2 regions of the Kinneretia aquatilis genome follow, and region 1 is predicted to be linked to the other one. Evidence: predicted binding sites of a transcription regulator. Region 1 holds the regulator's gene; the other holds the start of a gene.

Evidence for each region. Region 1 encodes FliA, which starts transcription of late flagellar genes. Its sites were predicted from a motif close to CTAAAGTTTNNNNNNNNNNNGCCGNTA; they were not measured.
Region 2: a site for FliA is predicted at 3,605-3,631, ahead of C1O66_RS12880 (chemotaxis protein CheX). Genes of this name have one in related genera too.

The regions. Positions count from the first base shown of each region.
Region 1 is NZ_POSP01000004.1:71,473-78,600, forward strand. Features, by position in the region: gene flhA (flagellar biosynthesis protein FlhA) at 1-442, shown strand, start outside; gene flhF (flagellar biosynthesis protein FlhF) at 439-2,139, shown strand; gene C1O66_RS20015 (MinD/ParA family ATP-binding protein) at 2,176-3,000, shown strand; gene C1O66_RS20020 (RNA polymerase sigma factor FliA) at 3,019-3,732, shown strand; gene C1O66_RS20025 (methyl-accepting chemotaxis protein) at 3,842-5,218, shown strand; gene C1O66_RS20030 (diguanylate cyclase domain-containing protein) at 5,355-7,128, opposite strand, start outside.
Region 2 is NZ_POSP01000003.1:2,246,255-2,253,382, reverse strand. Features, by position in the region: gene ahcY (adenosylhomocysteinase) at 1-1,411, opposite strand, end outside; S-adenosyl-L-homocysteine riboswitch at 1,544-1,666, opposite strand; gene C1O66_RS12890 (DNA glycosylase AlkZ-like family protein) at 1,747-2,850, opposite strand; gene C1O66_RS12885 (DUF2238 domain-containing protein) at 2,862-3,524, opposite strand; gene C1O66_RS12880 (chemotaxis protein CheX) at 3,704-4,669, shown strand; gene C1O66_RS12875 (response regulator) at 4,769-5,140, shown strand; gene metK (methionine adenosyltransferase) at 5,448-6,626, opposite strand; gene C1O66_RS12865 (lysophospholipid acyltransferase family protein) at 6,804-7,128, shown strand, end outside.

The DNA of each region.
Region 1 (7,128 bases):
GCACATCCGCGATATGCGCTCCATCGTCGAGTCCATCGCCGAGAACGCCGCCCAGATCAGCGATCCGGCCGAGCTGGCCCGCCGCATCCGCACCCACATCGCCCCGGCCATCGTTCAACAGATCTACGGCCCGGTGAAGGAGCTGGATGTGATCGCCCTCGAGCCCGAGCTGGAGCGCCTGGTCACGCAAGCCCTGAATTCCCCCAACGGCGCCGCCCTGGACCCTGGTGTCGCCGACACCCTGGCCCGCAGCGCCGCCGAAACCTCACAAGCCCAGGAAGACCGCGGCGTGCCCGCCTGCCTGCTGGTGCCCGATCTGATCCGCGCCCCCATGGCCCGCCTGCTGCGCCGTGCCGCACCGCGCCTCAAGGTGCTGGGCCACAGCGAAATTCCTGAAACCCACTCCATCCGTATCGGTTCCATCATCGGAGGCACAGCATGAATGTGAAACGCTTCACCGCCCGCACATCACGCGAAGCCATGGCCCTGGTCCGCAAGGCCTTTGGTGATGATGCCGTCGTCCTGTCCAACAAGCCCTGCCCGGAAGGTGTGGAAGTGCTGGCCATGGCGCCGGAAGGCATGTCGCAGATCGAGCGCGTGGCCGCCACCGCGCCGCGCGTGGCCTCGCCCGGCCGCCTGCAGGCCCAGCCGGGTCGCCCGGCCGCCGGCGCGCCCGTGGTCAACCCTTCGGCCAAGAGCTTTGCCGCCCGCACCGGCCAGCGCAGCGAACCCAGCTTTGGCTACAACGACCCCGCCAGCGGCTACGGCGGCGAGGTGGCTGACGATGTCCAGACCCTGGCCATGAGCACCTTGTCCTTCCAGGACTATGTGCGCGAGCGCGTCCTCAAGCGCCGCCAGGCCGAGCTGGAAGGTGCGCCCGATCCCATCTACGCCCAGCAGGCCGAAGCGCCGGCGGTCGCGGCTGACCATCCCGGCGTCAGCTCCCTCAATGCCGTGCGCCAGCAGCGCGCTCAGGCCGCCTTGCAAGCCATGCAGCCGCGCCGCCCGGAGTCGCAGCCCGCGCCTGCTCAAGCGGCGCAGCCGGCTCGCCGCGCCGTGCCGGTGCCGCCCTCGCCGCCGGTGCTGCGCGACGAGATACGCATGCCGGCCACCAGCCTGACAGCCGAGTTGCCCGATCTGCCCGGCCGCGGCCGTCGCGACCAGCAGGACATGATGAACGAGCTGCGTCAGGTCAAGGGCCTGATCGAAGAGCGCTTCGGCGCCCTGGCTTTCATGGAAAAGCTGCAGCGCCAGCCCATCCAGGCCCGCCTGACCCAAAAGCTGCTGGAGCTGGGCTTCTCGCCCGCCTTGGTGCGCAAGCTGGTTGAAGGCTGCCCCAATGAGTTCAAGGGCGCGCAGGCCGCCAAGGGTGAGCCGGCTGATGAAACCCAGTGGGCCGCCAATGTGCTGTCCCGCAATCTGCACACCGATGAAAACAGCCCGGCGCTGGAAGAGCAGGGCGGCGTGTTCGCCCTGATCGGCTCCACCGGCGTGGGCAAGACCACGACCACGGCCAAGATCGCCGCCGCCTTTGCCACCCGCTTCGGCGCCGCCCACCTGGGCCTGATCACGCTGGACGCCTACCGGGTCGGCGCTCACGAGCAGCTGCGCGCCTACGGCCGCATCCTCGGCGTGCCGGTGCACACCGCCCACGACCGCGCTTCGCTGGAAGACCTGCTGGAGCTGCTCTCGGCCAAGAAGATGGTCCTGATCGACACGGCCGGCATGGCCCAGCGCGACAGCCGTACCCACGAGCTGCTCGAGATGCTGGCCCATCCCAGCGTGCGCAAGATCCTGGTGGTCAACGCCGCCCAGCAGGGCGAGACCATCGAAGACGTGGTCAACGCCTGGGGCGCCAAGGACTGCCACGGCCTGGTGCTGTCCAAGATCGACGAGGCCGTCAAGCTGGCCCCGGCCCTGGACACCCTGATCCGCCACAAGCTGACCGTGCTGGGCGTGACCAACGGCCAGCGCGTGCCGGAAGACTGGCACCGCCTGTCAAGCCAGGCCCTGGTGCAGCGCGCCCTGCGCAGCACCGCCGCCGGCGCCTGGCGCATGGACAGCGCCGATGTGAACCTGATTTTTGCCGGGGGGCCCGCGCTTGGCTCCCAACACCCGGCCGCCATGGGCATGTTTTAAGCCCGGATGCTGAAGCCACACGAGACCCCACTCATCATGCGCGACGCTCACACCTCTGCTTCATCCCACGCCCCGCAGGACCAGGCCCATGGCCTGCGCCGCCTGTTCGCCAGCTCGCGGGTGCGCTTCATCCCGGTCGTCAGCAACCCCCATGTGGTGGGCGGCGGCGTGCTGCTGGAAGGCCTGTGCGCGGCCTTCGCCGAGCTGGGCCTGCACACCCTGGTGGTCGATGCCGGTGAGAGCTCGCCCAAGCCTTCGGAGCTGGCGAGTGTGGACCTGGCCTCCTGCGTAGAAAGCCTGTCCAAGGATGTGTCCTATCTGGCCGCGCGTGGCCTGCCCATGCGCTACATCAACGCCAACGGCTCGGCCGCCCAGTTCCTGGAAGCCGTGACCGATGCCGCCCCCTTCGCCGATGTCGTGCTGCTGCACGCCAGCGCGGCCGAACTGGCCCGTGTGGTCGCCCTGCGCGAGGTGCGCCCGGTGCTGCTGGCCGACACCGACAGCATGAGCGTCACCCATGCCTACGCCGGCATGAAATGGCTGGCCAGCCGCGCCGGCCTGATGGTCTACAGCCTGCTGCTGGCCAGCTCGCCGCAGCTGCGCCTCTCGGATCGCATTGCCCAGCAGATCAGCTCCTGCGCCGATGGTTTCCTCGGTGCCGTGCTGCGCGACTGGGCCTGCCTGGACCCCAAGACACCGCCGACGGCACCGGTCTCCCCGGAGATCCGCCATCTGGCCCGTGAGCTGCTGCTGGCCGCCCCGCCGGGAGCCGCGCTGGAAGCCTCGGTCAACGCCAGCCCGCTGCGCCCGCCCGTGCGCATGATGGGTGCAGGGCGCCCGGCCATGGCAGCCACTCTTTGATTGACGCAGGAGCTGATGATGTACACCGCCAAAGGCCGCCTCGATAACTCCTCGCTGATCAAGCAATACAGCCCGCTGGTGCGACGTCTGGCGCACCAGATGATCGCCAAGCTGCCCGCCAATATCGAGATCGACGACCTGATCCAGGTCGGCCTGATCGGCCTGACCGACGCGCTCTCGCGCTTCGATGTCGGCCAGGGCGTGCAGTTCGAGACCTTTGCCACCCAGCGCATCCGCGGCGCCATGCTTGACGAGCTGCGCGGCGGCGACTGGATGAGCCGTGGCACCCGCCGCCAGCAGCGCGAGATCGAAGGCGCCGTGCGCAAGCTCGAGCAAGAGCTGGGCCGTGCCCCGGTCGAAAGCGAGATCGCCGCCGAGATGAAGATCCCCCTGGCCGAGTACCAGGACCTGCTCGGCAAGGTGCGTGGCACCCAACTGGTCTATCTGGAAGACATGTCGGGCGACGAAGGCGACGAGGACTTCCTCGACCGCCATGTGGCCGACCACAGCAACAACCCCATGTTGAAGCTGCAGGACCATCGCATGCGCGAGGCCCTGGTCGCCGCCATCAAGAACCTGCCCGAGCGCGAGCAGTACATGATGAGCATGTACTACGAGCACGACATGAACCTCAAGGAAATTGCGGTCGTGCTCAAGGTCACCGAATCGCGCGTCTGCCAGCTGCACAGCCAGGCCATCGCCCGCCTGCGTGTCAAGCTGCGCGACTGGTAAGCCCCGCTGCCGTAATTTCAGATCCAAGCGGCGCCCAGCTCTTGCTGCTACCCTTCCGGGTGGTCAGGCTCGGTCTCGGAGCCGGCCGCGACTCTAGGGAGGAGACGCCATGTTCTTTGGCTCCAAGCGCCAATCCGCCACCCGATCGAGCGTGCCCATCGCGCACCACGAATCAGCTGCGGGCGCCGCGGCGCCCAGCACCCAGGCGCTGACCCAGCTGCTGGGTAGCCTGTCCCGTTCGGTCTCCCATGTCGGCCGCGATGCCGCCGAGGTGCGCGGGGTACTGGATGACACACAGAAAGTTGTCGATGCCCAGGCCCAGGCCATGGCCGCTCTGTCGGGCGAGCTGGGCCAGGTGCGCCAGGCCCAGCAAGGCATCAGCCGGGCCAGCGAACAAAGCCGTCAGGCCGTGCAGCGCGCCCGCCAGGCCTTGTCCGGCGTGGGCGATGAGGTGGGCGGCATCGTCCAGACCCTGCACGAGGTCGCTGACGCGGCCTCGGACATCAGCAAGATCGCCCTGCAGACCCGTCTCGTTGCGTTCAATGCCTCGGTCGAAGCCAAGCGCGCTGGCGAAGCCGGCCTGGGCTTTGGCGTGGTGGCCGATGCGGTCAAGGACCTGGCCGGCAAGGTCGACGGTTCGTCCAAGGCCATCATGAGCACGCTGTCGGCCCTCGACGCCCGCATCGAACGCTTCAGCATCGAGCTGCGCAGCGCCAGCGGCGGCCTGGCCCAGCAAAGCGCCATCCACCAGGCCTTTGCCGCGGTGGAGCAGGATGTGCTGCACATCGCCGATGCCGCCCGCCAGAGCGAGCAAATCAGTGCCTCGCTCGGCGCCCGCGCGGACGAGTTGGCGGCCGACATCCAGCAGGCGCGCGGCAGCCTGCAGGTGGCCACCGCCTGCAGCGATCGATTCTTGAAGCTCTCGGAAGAGCTGATCGAGCAGATTGCCGGCTCCGGCGTCGAGGTCGAGGATGCCCGCTTCATCGCCGCCGCCCAGCAGGCCGCGGCCCGCATCAGCGCCCTGCTGGAGGAGGCCGTGGCCCGCCGTCAGATCAGCATGGCTCAGCTCTTTGATGAACGCTATCGGCCTCTGGCAGGCAGCGATCCGGCTCAGCATCTGACCGACTTTGTCGAGCTCACGGACCGCCTGTTCCCGGCCGTGCAGGAGCCCGTGCTGCAGCTCGACGACAAGATCGTGTTCTGCATTGCCGTGGATCGCAACGGTTATGTGCCCACCCACAACAAGAAGTACTGCCAGCCTCAACGCCCGGGTGATGTGGTGTGGAACAGCGCCAACAGCCGCTATCGCCGCATCTTCAATGACCGCACCGGCCTGGCTTCGGCGCGCAACCAGCGGCCGTTTCTGCTGCAGACCTACCGGCGTGATATGGGCGGCGGCCGCTTTGTGCTGCTGAAGGAGGCCTCAGCGCCCATCACCGTGCAGGGGCGGCATTGGGGCGGTTTGCGTCTGGCCTTCGGCTTTTGAAGCCTTGGCGCGCTCTGAGCATCAGAGTTGCCAGCAAAAGCCAGCGAAGCGGTTCTGGCCAGGCGGACCGGAGCAGACAGTACGCTCAGTACGGCAAGCCGGGCCAACGACGCCAGAAGGATTTTGATGGCGACGCTCAGGGAGCCACGCAGGCGCGGTTCTTGCCGGTGTGCTTGGCCTCGTACAGCGCCACATCGGCGCGGTCCAGCGCCGCTTCCAGGGTTTCGCCCGGCCGGTACAGGGTCACGCCGGCCGAGAAGGTGACGAACACATCCTTGCCTTCGTGCATGAAGAGGCTGGCCGACAAGGCGCGCTGCAGGCGCTGCAGCACCGCCTGCGCTTCCACCACCGGCGTGCTGGGCAGCATGAGCACGAACTCTTCGCCGCCGTAGCGCGCCACCAGGTCACCCGGACGCAGGTGCTGTGACACCCGCTCCGCCAGGGACTTGAGCGCCACATCGCCGGCACCATGGCCCAGGGTGTCGTTGAGCTTCTTGAAATTGTCGATGTCCAGCAGGGCCAGGGCGATCAGGGCGTTGTCGCCGGTCTCGCGCTCGGCCTTGGCCTGCTCGACCGCGAAGGCGGCCAGCAGGCCGCGGCGGTTGGCGATCTGGGTCAGCTGGTCGGTCTGCACCTCGTTGGAGAGGCGCTGCAACTCGCCCTCGAGCTCGGCGACTTTGGCACTGAGGCTGCTGGCGCGGTCGTGCTCCAGGGTCAGGCGTTCCTGGGTTTGCTTGACCAGGGATTGCACACTGCGGCTTTCTTCCACCATCTCGCGCACCACGCCGGTCAGGCTTTCCAGTGAATCGGCTTTCTCGATCACCTCGGCATAGCGGCCGACGCTGTTCTGGAAACGATCGGTGTGCTGGCCCAGTTCGCCCAGCTCGGCCAGCATCTGGTGGATCAGCGCTTTCAGGGAATCGCGCGCGCGGCTGCGTTCTTCGCGCAGGGCGCGCTGGCGCTCGCGCGTGCCGCCCAGCATCTCGGTGACCGAGCGCACGCCGCGGCCGCTCAGGCCCTGCTCCAGGGTCTGGTTCATGGCCTCGCACTGGCCCTTGGCCCAGGAATCGTCCTCGGCCAGGTCGACCAGGCTGGCGCTCAACTCGCGGCACAGCTCGCCCAGCTCGCCGAAGAGATGCTGGCGGTGGTCCAGCAGATGGCGGGCGCGCTGGCACAAGGCCTCGATCAAGGCCGCCTTCTCGGGCGTGGGGCCGCCGGCCAGCAGGTCCAGATGGGCGGCGTCGAGCTGACGCATCAGCTCATCGGCATAGCCTTCGGGGCTCTTCAGTGCATGCTGGACGGTGCCGTGCAAGCTGGTCTCGATGCCCGGCCAGGGGCTGCTCAGACCGGCACCGGCGGCACGGAAAGTCAGTGGGGCCGAGCCCTCGCCGCCGGCGGTCAGCTCGCTGTCGGCCGCCTCCACCGTGCTGGGCGCGAAGTCTTCTTCGGCAAAAAACTGGCTCGGCGTGCCACCGGGCTCTTCCGATGTGGCGATGCTGGCATCGGCGACATCGCCGTCCCAGCTGTTGACCAACTGGTCCAGGCGTTTGAGCAGGCGCTGGCCGTCGCTGCGGTTGTTTTCCAGCACGCGCTGCAGGCCGTCTTTCTTGCGCGCGACGGTCCATTGCCGGCCGCCGCGTTCCAGGCCGCGCACCAGGCGCTCCAGGGTTTGGGCCATGGCTTCACCTTGGGCGCTGGGACCCTCGCTGCGCTGCAGGCGTTCGAGCTCGCGCAGGGCTTCATCCCAGCGCGACTCGCGCACGCAGACCTGCAGCTCCAGCCGCGCCTGCGCGTTGCTGACGCCCATGCTCAGCAGCTTGGCCAGCAGGGCCTGGGCGCGCTCGGGCAGGGCGGCGGGCGTGGCCTCGACGCCGGATTCCATGGCGTAGGCACGGGCGTAGTTTTCCGGC
Region 2 (7,128 bases), on a different contig from region 1:
AGGGGCCGGTCTTGGGCACCCCGATGTACGCCGCCTGCTCATCGCTCAACTCGCTCAGCTGCGCATTCAGCGTGGTCAGCTGCAGGCGGGCCACCTTCTCGTCCAGGTGCTTGGGCAGCACATAGACCTTGCCGATGTCGTAGGCGTCCTTGTGGGCGAACAGCTCGATCTGGGCGATGGTCTGGTTGGCGAAGCTGGACGACATCACATAGCTCGGGTGGCCCGTGCCGCAGCCCAGGTTCACCAGACGGCCCTTGGCCAGCAGGATGATGCGCTTGCCATCGGGGAAGATGACGTGGTCGACCTGCGGCTTGATCTCGTCCCAGCCACACTTGGACAGCGAGGCGACATCGATCTCGTTGTCGAAGTGACCGATATTGCAGACGATGGCGTTGTTCTTCATCGCGGCCATGTGCTCGTAGCGGATCACGTTCTTGTTGCCGGTGGCGCTGACGAAGATATCGGCCTTGTCGGCCGCGTATTCCATGGTCACCACGCGGTAGCCTTCCATGGCGGCTTGCAGGGCGCAGATCGGGTCGATCTCGGTCACCCAGACTTGCGCCGACAGGGCGCGCAGGGCCTGGGCCGAGCCCTTGCCCACGTCACCGTAGCCTGCCACCACGGCGATCTTGCCGGCCACCATCACGTCGGTGGCGCGCTTGATGGCGTCCACCAGCGATTCGCGGCAGCCGTAGAGGTTGTCGAACTTGCTCTTGGTCACCGAGTCATTGACGTTGATGGCGCGGAACAGCAGGCTGCCCTTGGCGGCCATTTCGTTCAGGCGCAGCACGCCGGTGGTGGTCTCTTCGGTCACGCCGATGATCTCGGCGCTCTTGCGGGTGTACCAAGTCGGGTCTTGAGCGATCTTGGCCTTGATGGCGGCGAACAGGATGCGCTCTTCTTCGCTGCCCGGCTTGTCCAGCACCGACAGGTCCTTCTCGGCCTTCTGACCCAGGTGCATCAGCAGCGTGGCATCGCCGCCGTCGTCCAGGATCATGTTCGGGCCTTCGCCTGGCTCGCCCTTGCCGGCGAACTCAAAAATGCGGTGCGTGTAGTCCCAGTAGTCTTCCAGGGTCTCGCCCTTGTAGGCGAACACCGGCGTGCCACGGGCCACCAGGGCGGCGGCAGCATGGTCCTGGGTCGAGAAGATATTGCACGAGGCCCAGCGCACTTCGGCGCCCAGCGCTTGCAGGGTTTCGACCAGCACGCCGGTCTGGATGGTCATGTGCAGCGAGCCGGTGATGCGGGCGCCCTTGAGCGGCTGGGTGGCGGCGTATTCCTTGCGAATGGCCATCAGCGCCGGCATTTCGCTCTCGGCAATCGTCAGTTCCTTGCGACCCCAGGCGGCCAGGGACAGATCGGCAATGTGGTACTGGTCAGCGGCCAGCGAGGTGGTGGTTTGGGCGGTCATGGATCAGCTCCTTCATGCGAAATATGAAGCCGCTGCATTCATTGCCTGGAGGAGGGGGAGGACGAAAAAAACCGGTTCGGTGCTCCGAACCCTGGTTTGATGCATGCAACCGTTCACCCACGCAAGGACGTCAGCGGGTGAGCGCGGTTGCCAATGAACAGGGCCGAGGGGATGACGAGGCCGCTGTGCAAATTTTTCCGAGCCTGGCCTGGGGGTCTGAAGCCAGACCGGCAGGTTGCAACGCTCCTCGGAACGGACGAATTCTAGTCGCAAGCGCCACTTTCGCGCTTGGAACAGGCCAGGTTTTCCCGCCAATCCCGGCCCGAGCTCAGGACTCAGGGGGCATCCACACCCAGGAAGCGGGCCATGGCGGCCAGTTCTTCGTCCAGCGCGGCGCTGAAGCCGGGCTCGCGGGGCGCCCTGCCGGCCACATAGCCCAGCTGTGCCTGCAAGCGCCCCTCGGCGCTGCTGACATTGCCCCAGCCGATCACCTCGCCGCGCCAGAGCAGGGGCAGGGCGTAGTAGCCCAGCTTGCGCTTGGGCGCGGGCGTGTAGGCCTCGAAACGGTAGGCCCAGCCCCAGAATTGTTCAAAGCGCAGGCGGTCCCAGACCACGGGGTCGAAGGGGGCCAGCAGGCGCACGGCCTCGTCCAGCTTCCAGCGCTTGGAGCCGGGGTTCTCGCCCTCGGGCCAGAACCAGGTCTGGCCCTCGACCTGGGCCTGGGGCCAAGTCTTGCGTACCTGGGCCAGCACCTGGCGCAGTTCGCCGCGCAGATGCGGCGCGCCATAGCCTAGCAGGCTGCACAAATGGCCGAGGCTGCGCGAAGGCAGGGGCGCGTACTTGGCCAGCACCAGATCCAGCAAGGCCTGGGCTTTCTCGTGCGGTGTGCGCGGATCGGGCGTGTGGGCCACGGCGCTGTAGATGCGCTGGCCTTGCTCACGCTGCTGCACGCGCAGCAGGCCTCGGTAATGCATGCCGTCCAGCAAATGGGTGGTGGCATTGCTGCTGCCGCCCCAGGCATTGCGGGTGGAGCCCAGATTGAAATGCTGCTGGATCTCGCGCGGGTGGCAGGGGCCCTGCGCTTGCACAAAGGCCTGGATGGCCTCGGCCTGAGCGCGCGTCTTGGCGTCCCAGGCGCGCTTGGCGCTGCGCGGATGCATGAGCTTGAGGTGCTCGCGCGGCAGGAAGCCGTAGTTGACCAGGCAATCCTCTTCCACCGCCAGCCGGGTGTAGCGGCGCTCCAGATCGCCAGCGCGGTAGTCCTTGACGCGGTGCCTCAGGGTCAGGTCTTGCGCGCGCGCCGGAGCGCGGATCGGGTCGGCCTGGACAAAGCCCAGGCGCTGGATGGCCTGGGGCAGGCTGGTGGGCTTGAACAGGCTGCGCGCCACGGCGTAGCGGCGCAGATCGGGCAGGGTCAGGGTGAGGGCGGCGGCGGGCATGGGCTTTGGTGTCAGTTCTGCGCGAGGCGCTCTAGCGCGCGGTCATGGGCGCGCGCCAGCAGCAGCTGGGCCAGCATGGCGCCCAGCCAGGCCAGGGCCATGTCTTTCTGCGTGTCCCAGGGGTCGCCCTGGGCGCCCAGGAATTCATCGGCGCCCTGACCCAGGGCCACCGCGGCGCCCCATTCGATCAGTTCGTAGATGGCGCTGATGGCCAGGCAGCAGGCCGTCACCACGGTGAACAGCCAGCCGCCGCGCTGCAGCCCGGTCTTGCGCAGCAGCAGCTCGCGTGCTGCGATGGCGGGGATGAAGCCTTGCGCCAGATGGCCGAGGCCGTCGTAGGGATTGCGGCCCAGGGCCAGCATCTCGCGCAGCCAGTCACCCAGGGGCACGCGGGCGTAGCTGTAGTGGCCGCCAGCGATCAGGATCAGGGCGTGGACAAAGATCAGGCCCAGCAGCAAGGGCGTGAGCGGGAAGCGCCGCTGCGTGGCCAGCAGCAGCGGCCAGACCAGCAGCACCGGCGCCACCTCCATCCACCAGGTGGCGGCATCGAAGGCACCCAGGCGGCTCCAGGCCAGCACGGCGAGATTGAGCCCGGCCAGCAGGGCCAGCTGTGTGGCGCTGAGCTGCGCCGGCGGGGTGAATGGGGTCGAACGGGACGAGGGTACAGCAGGCATGCCGGCATTGTGGCCGCCGCCCGAGGCGGGGGCGTCAGGTGAAACCTGGGCTGCTGTGCGATCCCCGGCCTGCAATTGCCCTCAACCTTTGCCGCCGGCTGCCGAAAACCGAGAACGCCCGGGCCACTGGGCGGTGTCGGCCTGCGTGCAGGCCAGGATGGCTTTTCCGTGGACGCATCATGACCGAAACCACCCAACTTGAAGCCAAGGTACTGCTGCTGGAGCATGACGCCGCGCAGTACCAGGTGCTGACCGAGTTTTGCCAGTCCGTGGGCCTGATGGCCTTTCCCCGCTCGTCAGCCGATGCCTTGGCCACCCTGGCCCAGAACAAGGACCTCGGCGGGGTGCTGCTGGCAGAAGACCTGCCTTGCGAGGGCGAGGACGGTCTGCACCTGGCGCGCGCCATCCACAAGCTGCGGCCCGAGTTGCCCATCTTTTTGCGCCGCACCACCGACCGGCCGCTCACGCCCGAGGAAGAAAAAGTGGTGCGCCACCGCTGGAACACCGGCGATCTGGATCACCTCAAGGCCGCAGTCGAGTACTCCATCTTCAGCCTGCGCTACCCGACGCGCCTGGTCTACGGCATCGTCGAGCTGACCCGCTCGGCCCTGGCCGCCATGTTCCCCAATGCCCTGGTGGTGTCCGAGTCGCCCTATGTGGTGCACGACCGCATCATCCACGGCGAGGTCTCCACCCTGATCGCCATCGAGAGCACCTGGTGCCGCGGCTACATGATGCTGCAGACCGAGGAAAGCGCGCTGCGCCAGGGCCTGATCCAGGGCTTCAGCTACGCCGGCATCGGAGGCGACCTGAACTTTCGCGAGCTCAACCACATGCTGGGCGAGACCACCAACCTGATCTGGGGTGCGTTCAAGAACCGCTACATCCCGCCCAAGGCCTTTGCCAACCAGCAGACCCAGGTGCCCATCGTCATCAACCACGAGCACAAATACATCTCCTTTGGCTCGCAGGACCCGCAGCTGTGCATCCGCTACCAGCTCTCCGATCCCTTCCGGCCGGGCCTGCCGCCGCTGATGATCGTGCAGCGCTTCATCTTCAATCTGCACTGGTCGCCCGATGAGTTTGCCGAGTTCGACGCCGAGGCGCCCGAGGTCGGCCCCACAGGCGAGCTGGAACTCTTTTGAGCGTTGAGCGCGGCCAAAGCTCTAGCCCAATATTTTACATACTCAATCAATCAATCAAGCCCAGCGTGACCCTCGAGGTTGGCGCGAGGAGGAAACAAGATGGCGAATGTTCTGGTGGTTGACGACTCCAACACCATGCGCGAAATCGTGGCCGGTTACCTGAGCCAGAACGGCTTTCAGGTCGCCGTGGCCACCGATGGGCGCGATGGCCTGCTGCAGCTGCGCAGCGACCCCGGCATCAAGCTCATCGTCAGCGATGTCAACATGCCCAATATGGACGGCCTGACCATGGCCGAGAAGATCCGCAAGGAGCTGGGCAACAAGGATGTGCGCATCATCATGCTCACCACCGAAGACAACCCCGCCATGCGCTCGCGCGGCAAGGATGTCGGCGTGACCGGCTGGATCGTCAAGCCCTTCCGCGGCGATGCGGTGCTGGCGCCGTTCAAGAAGTTCTGCGGCTTGAGCTGAAGCGCGCAGGCCAAGAAAGAAGGCCGCTCCGGGGATGCCGGAGCGGCCTTTTTGTTGGTTCGGTGTTCGCTGGCGTTTACAGCCCACCCGCGGCACGCAGTGCTGCAGCCTTGTGGTCTTCGCTCACATCGCTGCGCGATATGAGCAAAGCCCCAAAGCGGCGGGTTCGCCTTCGGCGTCCTCTGGCCCTTAAAGGCCAGCCGCTGCACGCAGCGCAGCCGCTTTGTCAGTCCGTTGGTCTCTGCTCACGTTGCTGTGCAACATGAGCATCGCCCACGAACCGATGCCTCGCTGGCGCGAGGTGGGCTTACAGCCCAGCTGCAGCACGCAGTGCTGCAGCCTTATCGGTCCGTTCCCACGTGAACTCGGGCTCTTCGCGGCCGAAGTGGCCGTAGGCGGCTGTCTTGGCGTAGATCGGGCGCAGCAGGTCCAGCATCTGGATGATGCCCTTGGGGCGCAGGTCGAAGTGCTCATTGACCAGGGCGGCGATCTTGTCGTCGCTGATCACGCCAGTGCCTTCGGTGTAGACCGTCACATTCATCGGGCGGGCCACGCCGATGGCGTAGGCGACCTGGATCTGGCACTGGCGCGCCAGGCCGGCGGCGACGATGTTCTTGGCCACATAACGGGCGGCATAGGCGGCCGAGCGGTCGACCTTGCTCGGGTCCTTGCCCGAGAACGCGCCGCCGCCGTGCGGGCAGGCGCCGCCGTAGGTGTCGACGATGATCTTGCGGCCGGTCAGGCCGCAATCACCTTGCGGGCCGCCGATGACGAAACGGCCGGTCGGGTTGATCAGGTACTTCGTGTCCTTCAGCCATTCCTTGGGCAGCACCGGCTTGATGATCTCCTCGATCACCGCCTCGATGAACTCGGGCTTCATCTTGGCGCCGTCGCTCATCTCGGGCGCGTGCTGGCTGGACAGCACCACGGTGTCGATGCTGTGCGGCTTGCCGTCCACATAGCGCATGGTCACCTGGCTCTTGGCGTCCGGGCGCAGGAAGGGCAGGCGGCCGTCCTTGCGCATCTGCGCCTGGCGCTCGACCAGACGGTGGGCGTAGTAGATCGGTGCCGGCATCAGCTCGGGCGTCTCGTCGCAGGCGTAGCCGAACATCAAGCCTTGGTCGCCGGCGCCGATGTTCAGGTGGTCGTCGCTGGCGCGGTCCACGCCCTGGGCGATGTCGTTCGACTGCTTGTCGTAGGCCACCAGCACGGCGCAACCCTTGTAGTCGATGCCGTACTCGGTGTTGTCGTAGCCAATGCGCTTGATGGTGTCGCGCGCCACCTGGATGTAATCCACATGGGCGTTGGTGGTGATTTCACCGGCCAGCACCACCAGACCCGTGTTGGTCAGGGTTTCGGCTGCCACTCGCGACAAGGGGTCTTGGGTGAAGATTGCGTCGAGAATCGCGTCAGAGATCTGGTCAGCCACCTTGTCCGGGTGACCTTCAGAAACCGATTCCGAAGTAAAGAGAAAATCGTTCGCCACTTTTACACTCCTTTGATAGTTCGACGGCGTTGCCGGACTGTCTGGTTTGGAGACGCGGCGAACGCTTTAGCAGCATTTGTTGAGCATCGCTGCCCGGCGGGACTTCAATCACATGAATAAAGCCCGCATCGCCCCGCAAGTTGTTCAGTAACTCGGCGATGCGCTGATTATAGAAATATGTTCCTGCTCCTTCGCCTTCTTTCTAAATGTCCCTTGCGTCTGCTCCATGCCGTCGGCGCGATGGCGGGCTGGCTGACCTTCTGGGCCTCGCCGACCTACCGGCGCCGTTACCGCGCCAATGTGGCTCAGGCCGGCCTGGCCTGGTCGGCCGTGAGCGATGGCGTGGCGGCGGCGGGGCGCATGATTGCCGAGCTGCCCTGGCTCTGGCTGCGCCCGCCGGGCACGCCGCTCGGCGAGCGCGTCCGCTGGGACGGCGCCGAGCTGATCGAGCAGGCCTTGCAGGACCGGCGCGGCCTGGTGCTGATGACGCCGCACCTGGCCT